DNA from 3 places in the Mesorhizobium sp. WSM3864 genome. Region 2 is predicted to be linked to each of the others. Evidence: riboswitches for the same ligand, from Rfam matches in the RefSeq annotation. Region 2 holds a riboswitch; each other region holds the start of a gene.
The links. A riboswitch is a leader RNA that binds a small molecule or an ion and turns the genes downstream of it on or off. The one in region 2 is predicted to bind thiamine pyrophosphate.

Region 1 (4,915 bases), on a different contig from region 2:
AAGCGGTCGAGTTCGCCGGCATCGCGGGCAGACGCCAGCACCAGCGTGCCGCGGCGCGCGACATGACCGGGCAAGGCGGCGTCCCACCAGTCGGCTGCGCCGCGTCCGAGCGTCAGCACGGTCTCTTCGGCGTTCTCGCGCTCGCACCAGGGCGCGAGCATGCCGCCGGCCTGCCAGGAGGCATTGCCGGCGATCTCGAGGCGTTTCTCGACCACGGTCACATCGGCGCCGCGCGTCGCCAGCTCGTGCGCGAGTGTCAATCCGGCGACGCCAGCGCCGCGAACGAGCACCTTCATGGCGTGTCCGTGCGCTCGGAGGTGCTGTCGACCGGCATGTAGAGATCGCCGCCGTCGCGGTACTTCGCAGCCATGGCCGCGAGCCCTTCCTTCTGCGCTTCCGCGCGGATGTCGTGCGAGATCCGCATCGAGCAGAATTTGGGGCCGCACATCGAGCAGAAATGCGCCACCTTGTGCGCCTCCTTGGGCAGGGTTTCGTCGTGGAAGGCGCGCGCCGTCTCGGGATCGAGCGAAAGGTTGAACTGGTCCTCCCACCGGAACTCGAAGCGCGCTCGCGACAGCGCGTCGTCCCTGACCTGGGCGGCCGGATGGCCCTTGGCCAGATCTGCGGCATGGGCGGCGATCTTGTAGGTGATGACGCCGGTCTTGACGTCATCGCGGTCGGGCAGGCCGAGATGCTCCTTCGGCGTGACGTAGCAGAGCATCGCCGTTCCGAACCAGCCGATCATCGCCGCACCGATGCCCGATGTGATGTGGTCATAGCCGGGCGCGATGTCGGTGGTGAGCGGTCCAAGCGTGTAGAACGGCGCTTCGCCACAGACCGCGAGCTGCTTGTCCATGTTTTGCTTGATCTTGTGCATCGGCACGTGGCCGGGGCCCTCGATCATCACCTGGCAGTCCTTGGACCAGGCGATCTTGGTGAGCTCTCCGAGCGTTTCCAGCTCGGCGAACTGGGCAGCGTCATTGGCATCGGCGATCGAGCCGGGGCGAAGGCCGTCGCCGAGCGAGAACGCCACGTCATAGGCCCGGGCGATGTCGCAGATCTCCTCGAAATGCTCGTAGAGAAAACTCTCCTGGTGGTGATGCAGGCACCACTTGGCCATGATCGAGCCGCCGCGCGACACGATGCCGGTGACGCGGTCGACGGTGAGCGGGATATAGGGCAGGCGCACGCCGGCATGGATCGTGAAATAGTCCACGCCCTGCTCGGCCTGCTCGATGAGGGTGTCGCGGAACACCTCCCAGGTCAGTTCCTCGGCGACGCCGCCGACCTTCTCCAGCGCCTGGTAGATCGGCACCGTGCCGATCGGCACCGGCGAATTGCGCACGATCCATTCGCGGATGTTGTGGATGTTGCGTCCGGTCGAGAGGTCCATCACCGTGTCGGCGCCCCAGCGGATCGCCCACACCATCTTCTCGACCTCCTCGGCCATCGACGAGGTGACGGCGGAGTTGCCGATATTGGCGTTGATCTTGACCAGGAAATTGCGGCCGATGATCATCGGCTCGCTTTCCGGGTGGTTAATGTTGGACGGGATGATGGCGCGGCCGCGCGCCACCTCGTCGCGCACGAATTCCGGCGTGACGAAGTCAGGGATCGCGGCGCCGAAGCTTTGGCCATCGCGTTGAAGTTTCGAACGCAACTGCTCACGGCCGAGGTTCTCGCGGATGGCGACGAACTCCATCTCAGGCGTGATGATGCCGGCGCGCGCATAGGCGAGCTGTGTGACAGCGCGGCCGCCGGCCGCGCGCAACGGTCTGTTGCGAACCGGGAATTCCGGCGTCAGGCGATCGGCTGAGACGAAGCCGTTGTCTTCCGGCTTGATCGTGCGGCCCTCGTAGCGCCCCACGTCTCCGCGCGCCTCGATCCATGCCTCGCGCAGCCGTGGCAAGCCACGCTCGATGTCGGTTTTCACCGTGGCGTCCGTGTAGGGACCGGACGAGTCGTAGACAGTGACCGGCGGCTCGCCGGCGCTCGGGTGGACCGAGATCTCGCGCATCGGCACCCGCAGCTCCGGGTGAAGCTGACCGGGTTTGTGGACCTTCTTCGAAGCTGGGAGTTCGCCGACGGTGACGGTCGGGGTGTGGGCATTCATGAGTGAGCCTCCTTGCTCGAGTGCAACGGAGACCCAGTCCACGCGATGAGGAGGAAGTGACGCTTCGCTTAGAATGCGGGCACTGCCCGAATGCCGAAGCCGGATTGCCGACCCGCGAAGCCTCGCACCGTCCCTACGCCAGTATGAACTGGATCAGGTTCAACGGGTCACTGCGCGCGATAGCAGTATCTCAGCCCCTTGCCGGGACTCCCCTGGTGAGGCGCCTAGGTTGGACGATGCGACGCTATCCTGTCAACTCGACTTCATGACTTCTCCAGCCTGGAACAAGCGACGAGAAGCGGCGCAGCCACGCAGCTTTGATCGAGCATCTCTTACATCGACGCCCATTGAGCCACGACCTTGCGCGCGTCGAGCTGGCAGTCGGGGCCCACTTGTCATCCGCCAAGGAAACGCTTTTGCGATCCCTTGTGGCGGCGGATTGAAGAACGCATTTTTCGCCTCGAAGAGCATCTGTTCGGCGTCTATGGACGCTGGTTCGATTTGTTCAGGACCGAATTATTGCGCAGCCGTAAGGGTCGACTTGCAGCGTTCCCACGACGGCTGCAAGGGCCTTGCCGGGAGCCTGTTCGCGAATGCTGTGGTTGTTCTCGTCCCGCGTCCCGCTCAACGCCGACAGGATCAGCGTACCGCCATTGCCACCTTTGGCGACTATCTGTTCGGGCCAATGCGCGATGCATTGAAGCGTTATGCCATGTGGGACCCGCCGCCGATTGCACCCGATTGGGCAGACGATTCCTGGGCGCGTTGGCGCCGCGGCGCTTGCGACCCAAAGGCTCTTCGACTTCGAAAGCAGCCCCGGAGAAATCGCCGGCACCGGGCTGCAACGATCAACGGTCAAGTAGCTACAGGACCAAAGCGGCGTCCTCGTCCCGATTTCGGGCCTTCGTCTCCGTCTCTGCGCGCCTTTCCGTAGCCAACTGTTTGGAAAAGCGATGCTTGGCCGATGGATGAGGTTCGTGCAAAGGACGCCGGCCGAATGGAAGAAGACCGGCGCGAAGGTGCCGGTCTTGATGTCGTAACGAGCAGAGGAGGTCTGCGACCTCCGGTCTCGGATTGCCTGAGCAGTCAAGCGGCCTTGAGGTTCTTCAAAGCCTTTTCGAAGGCATCCTTGATCGGCTTGGATACGTCTTCGGTGGCTCTCAACATCACCGCCTGCAGGGTCTTGGCCTGCTCGACGGAAGTGTCGATCTGTTTGTTCACGAAAGCGGCCTGCAACTCGAAGAACTCGGATGGCGACTTCACGGCAACCAGTGCTTCGAGGTGAGCGAAGCCGGCTTCGGCATTGGCTCGCAGAGCTGCGATCGTCTTCAGCGACACCTCGTTGCGGGTGGTCTTGGCCACCTCAAGGGTCGACTCAAGAGCCTTTTGAGTCGTCTCGGCGTTCGATTCCAATTTGGAAAATGCTTCCTTCGCCTGCTCAACGCCCTGTTCGGCGACAGCGCGAACCTGCTCGGTAACCCGGTACGGCTCGTAAGTAGCGGATTCCGCGTTGTCGATCGTTTCGGTCTTGCCGGGGATCTTGGACATTTTCCATCCTTTTCCAGAGAGTGGCATTACACAAAGCCCCCCTGTTTCATCTACGAAATCGACACAACGGATTTATGAAGGGGCGAATTGTCGCTCGAGGGCACCACTGCGGCGGCCGGCGCGCTGCCGGCAGCGATCGGTGCAGGTCGTAGCGGCTGCCGTCATTCGGCAGGTCCGCCGGGCGCGAGATTGTGCATCACCGTCTTCGACCAAAAATCAGTCATTCGGTTGATGGCGCAGGAGCGGCCTCTTCGCAGTCCATCGCTGCCATTCGACCCTGGCGCGACCTTCTCAGTTATCCTTGGACAGCCAAGACCCCGTCACTCCTCATGCCAAAACGGCCAAGGCGTCCGCGAAGAAACGGTCGCCACCGAAATTGCCTGACTTCAGGGCAAGCAGCAGCTCGCCGTGCGGGCTGCCGAGTGCGCGCAGCGCGGGGACACCCGCGGCGATTTCGGGGCCCAACTCGAAGGCGGGAATGGCAAGCTGGTCCACGACGGCGCCGGACGTCTCGCCGCCTGCCACGACCAACCTGCGCACGCCGAGTTCGACCAGACCTTCGGCGATCGTCGCCAGCGACTGCTCGATCACATGACCGGCAGCGTCACGTCCATGCCGCGCCTGCAGCGCCGAAACCACCTCGGGCGATCCACTGCTGGCGATGAGCACGGGGCCATCGGCCAAGCGGGCGGCCGCCCATGCGAGCGCACGGTGCGTCTCCGCCGCTCCGCTCATCAACCTTTCCGGATCGAGCCTCAGCACCGGCATCGTCTCTTCGGCGCGGGCAATCTGCGTCAGGGTCGCCCGCGAACAGCTGCCGGCCAAGCACGCCGCAGGCCCCTTGGCCGGCCGATCCCGCAGCACCGTCCGTTGATGGCGCTGCGCGGTGCCGGCGGCGACCAGGCCGCGGGCGAGACCCAATCCCAGGCCGGACGCTCCGACCGACAGGCGTTGTGCCAAGGCTGCGGCGCCGATCGCTTCAAGATCGCTCTCGAAGACGGCGTCGACGATCGCCGCTCCGGCCCCATCCTGGGAAATCGCCGCGTTGCGCGCGCGGATCGCGTCCGCGCCGCGCGCGACCGTCGCGAGGTCGACCGACCCGACCGCTGCCATGCTCTGCCGGGCGAGTACGCGCACCAGATTGGCATCGCGCATGGGATTGAGCGGGTGATCCTTGAGCGGACTCTCGCTGAGCGGCACCGCGCCGACGAAAAGATTCCCCTGGTAGACGGTCCGGCCGGTTTCCGGAAACGC
Region 2 (4,915 bases):
TCGACGTTGCCGGTGTTCTTTCTTTCGATCTTGGCCGGAGCCATCGCCGACAACTTCAGCCGCCGATGGGTGATGTTTGCGGGACACTGCCTGATAGCATTGGCGTCAACGACGCTGATGATTTCCGTGGGCCTGGGATTTGCCGGTCCCTGGCTAATTCTCGGATTAGGGTTCCTGGCCGGCTGCGGCTTTGCCTTGAATGATCCGGCCTGGCACGCTTCGGTTGGCGATATCCTTCACAAGCGCGACATCCCGGCCGCTGTGACGCTTATGTCTGTCGGATACAACATTGTGCGCAGCGTTGGTCCGGCTTTGGGTGGCGTGGTCCTGGCATTTTTTGGACCGCTGGCCGCTTTCGCGTTGGCAGCGCTGAGCGACCTGGCGCCGCTAACCGCAATATGGCGTACTACATGGGATGTTCGCACGTCACCTCTCCCGCGTGAGCGAATGACGATGGCAATTCATGACGGAGTGCGCTTCACGCTCATGTCGTTGGAAATCAGGGCAGCGATTGCCCGTGCAGCCCTTTTCGGGTTGGCAAGTATCTCCATCCTTGCGCTGCTCCCGCTATTCGTCCGGGACCAGCTGAAAAGCGGCCCAATCATCTACGGCATCTTGCTGGCGGGCTTCGGCATGGGTGCTTTCATGGCCGGCATGAGCAATAGCTTTCTAAGGCGGATCACGTCTCAAGACAGGCTGGTGTCGTTCGCCTCTGTTGCTTGTTCAGCATGTTGCCTTTCCCTTTCCCTGACATCGTCAGTCGCTGTGGCGGCCATTTCGCTGGCACTTGGTGGCGCGGGTTGGCTTATCACCTGGACGGGCATTGACGTGTCGGTTCAGCTGGCAAGCCCAAGGTGGGTGGTGGGCCGCACACTATCGATCTACTACGCCTTGAGCGCAGGCGGGATGGCGGCCGGCAGCTGGATCTGGGGGACTATCGCACAGAACTACTCCTTAGGCTGCGCTTTGGAGAGTGCCGCGGGCGCTCTGTTGCTCGTTGCTGCTGCGGGAATAGTGTTGCCGGTCCGTCCATGGGAAGAAACGGATCAGGAGAGTTCGGATTTTCACCCGCCTGAGCTGGCACTCGAGTTGAAGCCCAGGAGTGGTCCCATAGTGGTCAAGGTCGAGTATCTTATATCGGAAGACAATATCGAGTCCTTTCTGGGTTACATGCGCGCAAGGCGCCATGTTCAGAGCCGTGCCGGGGCGCGAAACTGGACACTGCAGCGCAATCTTCAAGCGCCTTCGATTTGGACAGAGACATTCCGCACGCCAACCTGGATGGACTTTCTTCGCCTGAATCATCGGCTCACGGCAGCGGATAAGGAAGTCAGCCAGCGTCTCCTGGCGCTGCATGATGGAGAGCGTCCTCCACAAACAATGCTTTCGATCGAACGAACGACTGAGGCAGCTCGAACCCGTGCCTCAGCAATCGTTTCTCGTCCTCCGAGGTGACGTGATCACGAACCCATCGCGCATTGGGACCTGCCGCGCCGGTCGACTTCGAGCAGCGCGTAAGCCCGCATCACCGGTAGGCGAGGCTATGCGTACGTCCCTCTCTCGCGAATATCCATGCCGCGGCGGGCCTCGAGGCGGCGCTTGACGGAAGGGGGGCATGGGTCCTGCGCTGCCGCGCCCCCTGCGCACCGACACCGAGACCTGCCTGCGCATCGGGGGCTACATCCGTTACGACGTCGGCTTCGGCGATGTCCGATCGTATGACGGGGCAAGAACCACCGATGTGAGAACTGGCGAGGTTCAGGGCACCACAACACGCGTTTCACGTTCAAAACTTGGACGCGCCAGGAGACCGAGCTCGGCGCACTGAGGACCTACACTGAAAACCGCGTGAATTTCGGCAACCGCAACGCTTATCCAGGCCCGGACAGTCCTCAGAACTATGGCTTCAATAGCGGCGTCAAATTGACTTCCGCCTGGTTCCAGCTTGGTGGCCTCCGAGTTGGTAAGGACCATTCGCCCTTCGACACGCTTACAGGCTACGCCGGAAACGTCCTCATCAACGTACTCGTTCCGTACGGCGACTTCGATACCAACGTGGCCCAGTATTACTTCGATGCCGACAATGGCCTTTCGGCTCTGGTTTCACTTGAACAAGGGTCGGGTGTAGTCGGTACTAACCAGAGCCATGTCCCGCACGTCGTCTTCGGCGTAAAACAAACGCAGGGTTGGGGCGCGATCACCAGCGTAATCGCTCGTGACAGCAACTACGATGCTTTGGCCGGCAAGATCCGCGTCGATGTCAATGTCACGGATGTGCTGTCGCTATTCGGAATGTTCGGCTATGGCTCCATTGGCGTTACCAACGATGATCCAACCAGTGCAATCGCCGCTCACGGTCGCGGCTTCTACAAAACTTGGAGCGGCAACTGGGCTTTCTGGGCCGGCTCCACTTACGCACTCGACGAGAAAACTTCGTTCAACCTTCAGATCTCGGGCGGTCAGTTCAAGAACTATGGTGTGGGCGCAAACGTCGTCTACACGCTCGTTGCCGGTTTCACGGCGACGGTCGAAATCGACTACGGCCACTACGGCATCGGCATGGTCGACCCTTCGAACGTGAATTCGACGAAGGCTGACAAAAAAGATTGCCTCGGCGGCATCCTCAGTTTCCAACGCTCATTCTAATTGAATGAAAAATCTCTCGGTGGTCGATTGCGCGACTAGACTTTCTCGCCAGCTTGGCGACCATGCCCTTGCTCGAAAGCGAGCGCGGCTACAACACCACAATCGCTGCACCCCAGATCGCACTCAACCGGACTATGATCTTTGCAGAGCGCAACTTCGTGGCAGCACCTCTCTCTATCGGTTTACGCATCGGCGGTGCGGCCGAGTTCGGAGGATTGCGAGCCAGCCCGAATTTTGCTCGCTCGAAAGGCTTGGTTGAGCTTGCAAAGGCTTATCTCCGCAGTCACCAGGGGGTCCCGGCAAGGGCTGAGATACTGCTGGTCGCGGCGCAGTGACCCGTTGAACCTGATTCAGTTCATACTGGCCTAGGATGGTGCAAGCGCTTCGCGGGGTTTACGCCCTAGGTCCTGTTTCGAGCAGAGCGACCAAAGCGTCTTTTCATCCTTCCGGCACAGAGCTGGGTCTCCAATGCATGAGCAAAGGAGCCTCAAGAGATTGCCCTCACCCCCGCCGTGTCGACGGGACCACTGCCCACCTCGCGAAAATCCACAAGCCCGGTGCCATCCACCCGCACATCAGGGTGCCGATGCGCGAGATCTCCCTCCATCCGACGGCCGGCGAGCCGCCCGTGGCCGTTTACGATCCATCCGGCCCGTACACCGACCCGGCTGTCGAAACCTGCATCGAAATGGGCCCTGCCCGCCCATGCCAGGAATGGATCATGGCGCGCGGCGATGTCGAGGCCTATGACGGCCGGGTAGTGTCTCAGTTTGAATTATGCGAAAGCGCCTAGCGAATTTGAACCGATAGGCGAAAGCGCCTATGCTTAGCGGAAAGCATAGGAGATTTCATGCCCAAGCCGACAAACGCCGCCGACATGGCAAGAGCCGTTGGCGTCGATCCGAAGGCGTTCCGCCAAGCGTTGCGGAACAAGAACTTCCCTTGGCATAAGCACAACGATGATTGGGTCGTCGATCTGAACAGCGATGAGCATTCAGCCATGCGCACCGTTCTGGTAACGCTCTTGCGTCGAAAGAAGGACACCTGATGCCCACCGGACCTAAAGGCCAGAAGCGCCCCGCCGACGTGATCGGCAATGCCGTCCGCGTCATGCGCATTGCCACCGGCGAGGAAGCCGACGACACGCCGGATGACGGCAAGAGCGCCGCCGCCAAAGAGCTTGGCTCGAAGGGCGGAAAGAAGCGCGCCGCCAATATGTCACCGGAGCGGCGCGCCGAGATCGCCAAGAAGGCGGCGGAAAAGCGGTGGGCAAAAGGCTCGGAATAATTTCCGGAATATTTTTCTTCGTTTTTGTCGCGCGATGATGTAAGCTGCCGAGCAGAATCATCAGGAGTGCGGCTCGTGGAAACAGACATCGACGTCATTATGGATCGGTTGTCGCCTTATCTGGATCGCATCGACGCGATCCTTCGGCACGGCCACGCGACTTATGAGCGTTACGCGCCGGAAATAGTTCTGGACCACGATGCCAGCACTCAGGCCCACTGCACCTTTCGGCACACTTTGGCCGAAGCTCACAGAATTTTGGATGATCTGCCGAATGTCCGCCATATGGAAATCCGGGGCCAAAATCTGTGGCTGATCGAGGCTGCCAATTCTGTAATCCGCTTCAAGAAGACGGACGAAGATGGCGTGTCTTCCAACTACCCGACACCGCAAGCCGTTGCCTTCGACGAAGGTGAGGAATTGCCTGGTCTGACACCAAAGCCCACGCGCCTAACTGCCGGATATCTTCTTGATGCCACAGGCACGGGGTTCATGAGGTCGCAAATATCGCTTCCGACTAACAAGGGCGCGATGTGGTGTGCGGCGATTGTTCCGTTCGAATCGAGGGCAGCCGACGAAGCTGCTTGGTATGAGGTAACCCGGCAGCGCCGGTTCTAAAAAATGCAGCAGATTGAAATGTTTAATCGCCACATGATGGCGCTCGCCCGCGATTCTCGCGGGTTCAATCAGTCTGTGCTTGCCGACAAAATGGGAGTAGCCCAAGGCACGATTTCAAAGGTCGAAGCCGGCTTGATGTCGGCACCGGAAGATTTCATAACTGCGCTGGCTGACACACTCAGTTACGAGCCAGATTTCTTTTTCGAAACTGGTCGCCCCTATGGGATGCCGCCTTTCCACTACAGAAGGCGAAAGAAGCTCGGCCAAAAGCCGCTCGACAAGATGATAGCGGAAATGAACATCCGCCGGATACATCTTGGGGTACTGCTAAAATCTGGCGGCGTGAAATCGAATGGTTTCATCC
Region 3 (4,915 bases), on a different contig from region 2:
ATCCGAGCCATTTCGACGCCGTCCCTGCCGGCGACGGACGCTGGATCAGGCGCATTCGCGGCGTGCGGGCCAACGCCTCCGCCAAAAGCCATGCCGAGCTGGATGCGGCGACCGAACTCGATCCAGGCGATCCTGTCGACCTCGGCCGGCGCTACCGCGCCATGCGCGACCGCTTCGGCCAGATAGCCGTGCTCGGCGGCTGCTGCGGCACCGACAGACGCCATATCGCTGCGATCTGCGAGGCCTGCCTGTGAGACTTGCCGATAGCGGCTAGCCTTCCATCTCCTCGCGCAGCATCTCCAACTCCAGCCACTCTTCCTCAAGTGAGGCCAGCGTGGTGCGCTCCTTGTCGAGCGCGGCGATGGTCTTCTGGAACGATGCGGGATCGCGCTCGTAGAAGGACGGGTCGGCGATATTGTTCTCCAGCCTTGAGATGGACGCGCTCACCGCCTCGATCTTCTTCGGCAGGGATTCCAGCGCGAACTTCTGCTTGAAGGAGAGCTTCTTGGCCGGGCTTTTAGCGCTGGTCTGTTCGGCCCTGTCCGTCGCTTCGTTCGCTTCAGCCTTCGGCCTTGCCTTGCGCTCCTCCAGCTTCGAGCCGCCGCGTTGCGCCAGCATGTCGGAATAGCCGCCGGCGTATTCGATCCAGCGTCCGGCGCCGTCGGGCGCGATCACGCTGGTGACTGTGCGGTCGAGGAAATCGCGATCGTGGCTGACCAGGACGACCGTTCCGGCAAAGCCGGCGACCAGTTCCTGCAGCAGCTCCAGCGTCTCCATGTCGAGGTCGTTGGTCGGCTCGTCGAGCACCAAAAGGTTCGCCGGCCGCGCCAGCACCCGGGCCAGCAGCAGCCGCGCCCGCTCGCCGCCCGAAAGCTCGCGCACCGGCGTACGCGCCTGCTCCGGCTTGAAAAGAAAATCCTTCATATAGGAGACGACGTGGCGCTGCTCGCCATTGACCACAAGGTTCTCGCCGCGCCCGTCGGTCAGGTAATTCGCCAGCGTCTCCTGCGGGTCGACGGCCTCGCGCTTCTGGTCGAGCGTTGCGATTTCCAGATTGACGCCAAGCCGCACAGTGCCGGCATCCGGCGCCAGCTCGCCGGTCAGCATCTTGAGAAGCGTCGTCTTGCCGACGCCGTTCGGCCCGACAAGGCCGACACGGTCGCCGCGCTGGATACGGGTCGAAAAGCCCTTGACCACGGTGAGGTCGCCAAAACTCTTCTCGATGCCTTTGGCTTCGATCACCAGCTTGCCGGATTCAGCGGCGTCGCTTGCCACCATCGTCGCCGAACCCTCGGCGCCGCGATGGCTGCGAAAACGCTGGCGCATGGCCTGCAGCTCGCCGAGCCGGCGCATGTTGCGCTTGCGCCTGGCGGTCACGCCATAGCGCAGCCAATGCTCCTCGCGCACGATCTGGCGGCCGAGCTTGTGCTGTTCGCGCTCTTCCTCTTCAAGCACCTGGTCGCGCCATTCCTCAAAGTGCGCGAACCCCTTGTCCAGCCGGCGCGTCTGGCCGCGGTCGAGCCAGACGGTGGCGCGCGAGACGCGCTCGAGAAAGCGGCGGTCGTGCGAGATCAGGATCACGGCCGACGAGGTGCGGGCAAGCTCTTCTTCCAGCCATTCGATGACCGACAGGTCGAGATGGTTGGTCGGCTCGTCGAGGAGCAGGATATCGGGCTCCGGCGCCATGACGCGAGCGAGTGCTGCGCGGCGCGCCTCGCCGCCGGAAAGGTCGTTCGGCCGCTCCTCGCCGGTCAGGCCGAGATGCTCCATCAGATAAGTGGCGCGATGCGGGTCGTCGGCCGGCCCGAGGCCGGCTTCGACATAGGCGCGCACGCTGGCGAAGCCATCCATATCGGGCATTTGCGGCAGGTAGCGCACCGTTGCCGAGGGCTGGCGGAATACTTCGCCGTCCTGCGGTTCGATCAGCCCCGCGACGATCTTGAGCAGCGTCGACTTGCCCGAACCGTTGCGGCCGACAAGCGCGATCTTCTCGCCGGCGGAGGCGCTCAGTACCGCGCCGTCGAGCAGCGGCGTGCCGCCAAACGTCAGTTTTATGCCATCCAGATTGAGAAGAGGCGGGGCCATGTCAGCTTTCGGGAAGAGGATAGGGGTGGGCGAGCAGCAGCGCCCGGCCACGCTCGAGCGCGATATGGAGCCGGCCCTTAACCTCATTTGATATGGTAAGCGAGGAGCCGAACGCCACCTCGACACCGTCCAGCGGCCATTTGGCGCCTGAGACCGTCAGGCCGGCGAGGTCGGAGAAGCCGAGCACCGAGAACAGCGTGCCCTCGGCGTAGTCGAAGCCGGCTTTGCCCGGCAGGATGGGCACGCTCTCCTGGGCGCCGCTGGTCAGCAGCACGGTCGTGCCCGCCTCGGCCAGCCGCACGCTTAGAGCCAAATGCAGAAATGCATGATCGGCGCGCTTGCCGCCGAAGGCGCCGGCCAGCACCAGGCTGGTGGCGCCGCGCGCCAGCGCCTCGGCAATGGCGAGCTCGCCGTCGGTCATGTCCTTCTCGGTCGGGAAAATCTTGCGCGGCACGGCGGCCAGATTCTCCGGCAGGTTTGGCGGTACCGAGTCGAAATCTCCGACCCAGAGCTCCGGCAGGAGGCCAAGCATATCGGCATGGCCGATACCGGCATCGGCGGCGATGATGCGGGAGCCTTCGATCTGGCGATCGAGCCGAGGCGTGCGGACGAGATCGCCGCCAAGCAGGATGGTGAATGTGCCCATGGCCGTCGCCCTTACCAGCCCGGCCCACGAAACGGAAGCGGGCGCGTCCAAACGGAATCGCGCTTCGTTACCGTGGTGAACCATGATGATGCCCAGGAAACTTCCGCTTGCGCGCCGCATCGGCCGGGCCTATGTCTCGAAACGCTCTAACGGGGTGCCGGACGCTGATTTTGCGAACCGGCTGAGAGGCAACGAAAGCCAACCCGCTGAACCTGATCCGGTTTGTACCGGCGGAGGGATTAGACGTTTCGGACCATCCGACGCCTCAATTCCTTTAACCGAACGAAGGAGGCGCCGATGCGCTCGCTATTGTCCAACCTTGTTCTTGCAGCCGGCCTTGTTTCGCTTTTGGCAGGCGGACCTGCCGAGGCGAAAGACAAGCTTACCGTCTACACCTACGAAAGCTTCACTGCCGAGTGGGGTCCCGGACCTGCGGTGAAGAAGGAGTTCGAGGCCGAATGCGGCTGCGATCTCGACTTCGTCTCCGTCGCCGACGGCGTGGCGCTGCTCAACCGCGTCAAGCTCGAAGGCGCCGGCACCAAGGCCGATATCGTGCTCGGCCTCGACACCAATCTCACCGCCGAGGCCAAGGCGAGCGGCTTGTTCGCGCCGCATGGCGCGGTGGCCGATGTGAATGTCCCCGGCGGTTGGAAAGACGACACCTTCGTGCCTTTCGACTACGGCTATTTCGCCGTCGTCTACGACACCGAAAAGCTGAAGAGGCCGCCGAAGAGCTTGAAGGAACTGGTCGAGGGCGCCGGCCCCGACAAGATCATCATCCAGGATCCGCGCACCTCGACGCCCGGCCTCGGCCTGCTTCTGTGGGTCAAGTCGGTCTATGGCGACAAGGCCCCGGAAGCCTGGGCCAAGCTGAAGCCGAAGGTGCTGACCGTGACGCCGGGCTGGAGCGAGGCCTATGGTCTGTTCACCAAGGGCGAGGCGCCGATGGTTCTCTCCTATACCACCTCGCCGGCCTATCACATGGTGGCCGAGAACACCGAGCGCTATCAGGCGGCGTCCTTCGATGAGGGCGAATATCTGCAGATCGAGGTCGCCGGCATCACCAAAACCGGCGCGAAGAACCCGCTGGCGGAAAAATTCATAGCCTTCATGACCGGTCCCAAGTTCCAGAACGTCATCCCGGAGACCAACTGGATGTTCCCGGCCGGCAAGACCGACAAGCCGCTCAACCCGGCCTTCGAAAAGCTGGTGAAGCCGACCAAAACCCTGCTGTTCAGCCCGGACGAGGTGGCGGCCAACCGCAAGGCCTGGGTGGATGAATGGCTGGCGGCGATGAGCAAGTAGGACGCAGGATGGCGCTTGAGCACCCCCCTCTGTCCGGCCGGCCATCTCCCCCGCAAAGGGGGAAATTCGCGGTCATCGGTGATTTCGCTAGCCGCCGACGGTGTAGGAAGAGCGGCAAAGCTGCCAATCTCCCTCCTAGAGAGGGAGATGTCCGGCAGGACAGAGGGGGGTGCGACGGAACGTGGCGTTCGCTAGCTCGAGCCAACGTGGTGCAGCGTGCAATCCACGCCGCGCCCTGACCCTCGCATCACCGCCGGCATCATCGCCCTTGTCGCCATCACTTTGCTCATCGGCGGCGCCTTCGCCGGCCTGATCCTCGAAGGCGCGAGCGGTCCGTCCAGCGCTGCCGCGGCCTTCGACAGCTATCTGCTCCGCGTCGCCCGCTTCACGCTTTGGCAGGCGCTGCTGTCGACATTGCTTTCGGTCTTGCCGGCAGTGTTCGTCGGCCGCGCCCTGTCCAGGCAAACGAACTTTCCCGGACGTCGCCTGATCCTGCAGTTGTTCACGGTGCCGCTGGCGCTGCCGGCCATCGTCGCCGCGCTCGGCGTGTTGGCGCTCTACGGCCGTGCCGGTTATTTTGCCGGCATCCTCGGCACGTTCGGCGGTGGGGAATGGCCGGGCATTTACGGCCTTTCCGGCATCCTGGTCGCGCATGTCTTCTTCAACCTGCCATTGGCCACGCGGCTGTTCCTCGAGGCGCTCGGCACCGTGCCGGCCGACCAGTGGCGGCTGGCGAGCCAGCTCGGTATGGACGCTCGGTCGGCCTTCCGGCTGATCGAATGGCCGGCGCTGCGCACGGCGCTGCCTGGGGTCGCCGGGCTGGTCTTCATGCTGTGCATCACCTCCTTCACCATCGTGCTGACGCTGGGCGGCGGGCCG

Region 1: another riboswitch for thiamine pyrophosphate. It lies ahead of thiC (phosphomethylpyrimidine synthase ThiC); the one in region 2 lies ahead of CK215_RS31970 (hypothetical protein).
Region 3: another riboswitch for thiamine pyrophosphate. It lies ahead of thiB (thiamine ABC transporter substrate binding subunit); the one in region 2 lies ahead of CK215_RS31970 (hypothetical protein).

Annotation. Positions count from the first base shown of each region.
Region 1 covers NZ_NSGD01000007.1:33,273-38,187, forward strand. The annotation lists gene thiO (glycine oxidase ThiO) at 1-296, opposite strand, end outside; gene thiC (phosphomethylpyrimidine synthase ThiC) at 293-2,113, opposite strand; TPP riboswitch at 2,226-2,337, opposite strand; gene CK215_RS16435 (phasin) at 3,200-3,661, opposite strand; gene otnK (3-oxo-tetronate kinase) at 3,989-4,915, opposite strand, start outside.
Region 2 covers NZ_NSGD01000017.1:61,599-66,513, forward strand. The annotation lists gene CK215_RS25110 (MFS transporter) at 1-1,455, shown strand, start outside; partial or broken gene CK215_RS25115 (porin) at 1,652-2,646, shown strand; TPP riboswitch at 2,925-3,035, shown strand; gene CK215_RS31970 (hypothetical protein) at 3,233-3,439, shown strand; gene CK215_RS30925 (hypothetical protein) at 3,497-3,694, shown strand; gene CK215_RS25130 (RNA-binding protein) at 3,694-3,933, shown strand; gene CK215_RS30930 (hypothetical protein) at 4,009-4,551, shown strand; gene CK215_RS25145 (XRE family transcriptional regulator) at 4,555-4,915, shown strand, end outside.
Region 3 covers NZ_NSGD01000004.1:232,413-237,327, forward strand. The annotation lists gene CK215_RS11460 (homocysteine S-methyltransferase family protein) at 1-254, shown strand, start outside; gene CK215_RS11465 (ABC-F family ATP-binding cassette domain-containing protein) at 271-2,085, opposite strand; gene CK215_RS11470 (thiamine diphosphokinase) at 2,087-2,731, opposite strand; TPP riboswitch at 2,872-2,987, shown strand; gene thiB (thiamine ABC transporter substrate binding subunit) at 3,029-4,036, shown strand; gene thiP (thiamine/thiamine pyrophosphate ABC transporter permease) at 4,253-4,915, shown strand, end outside.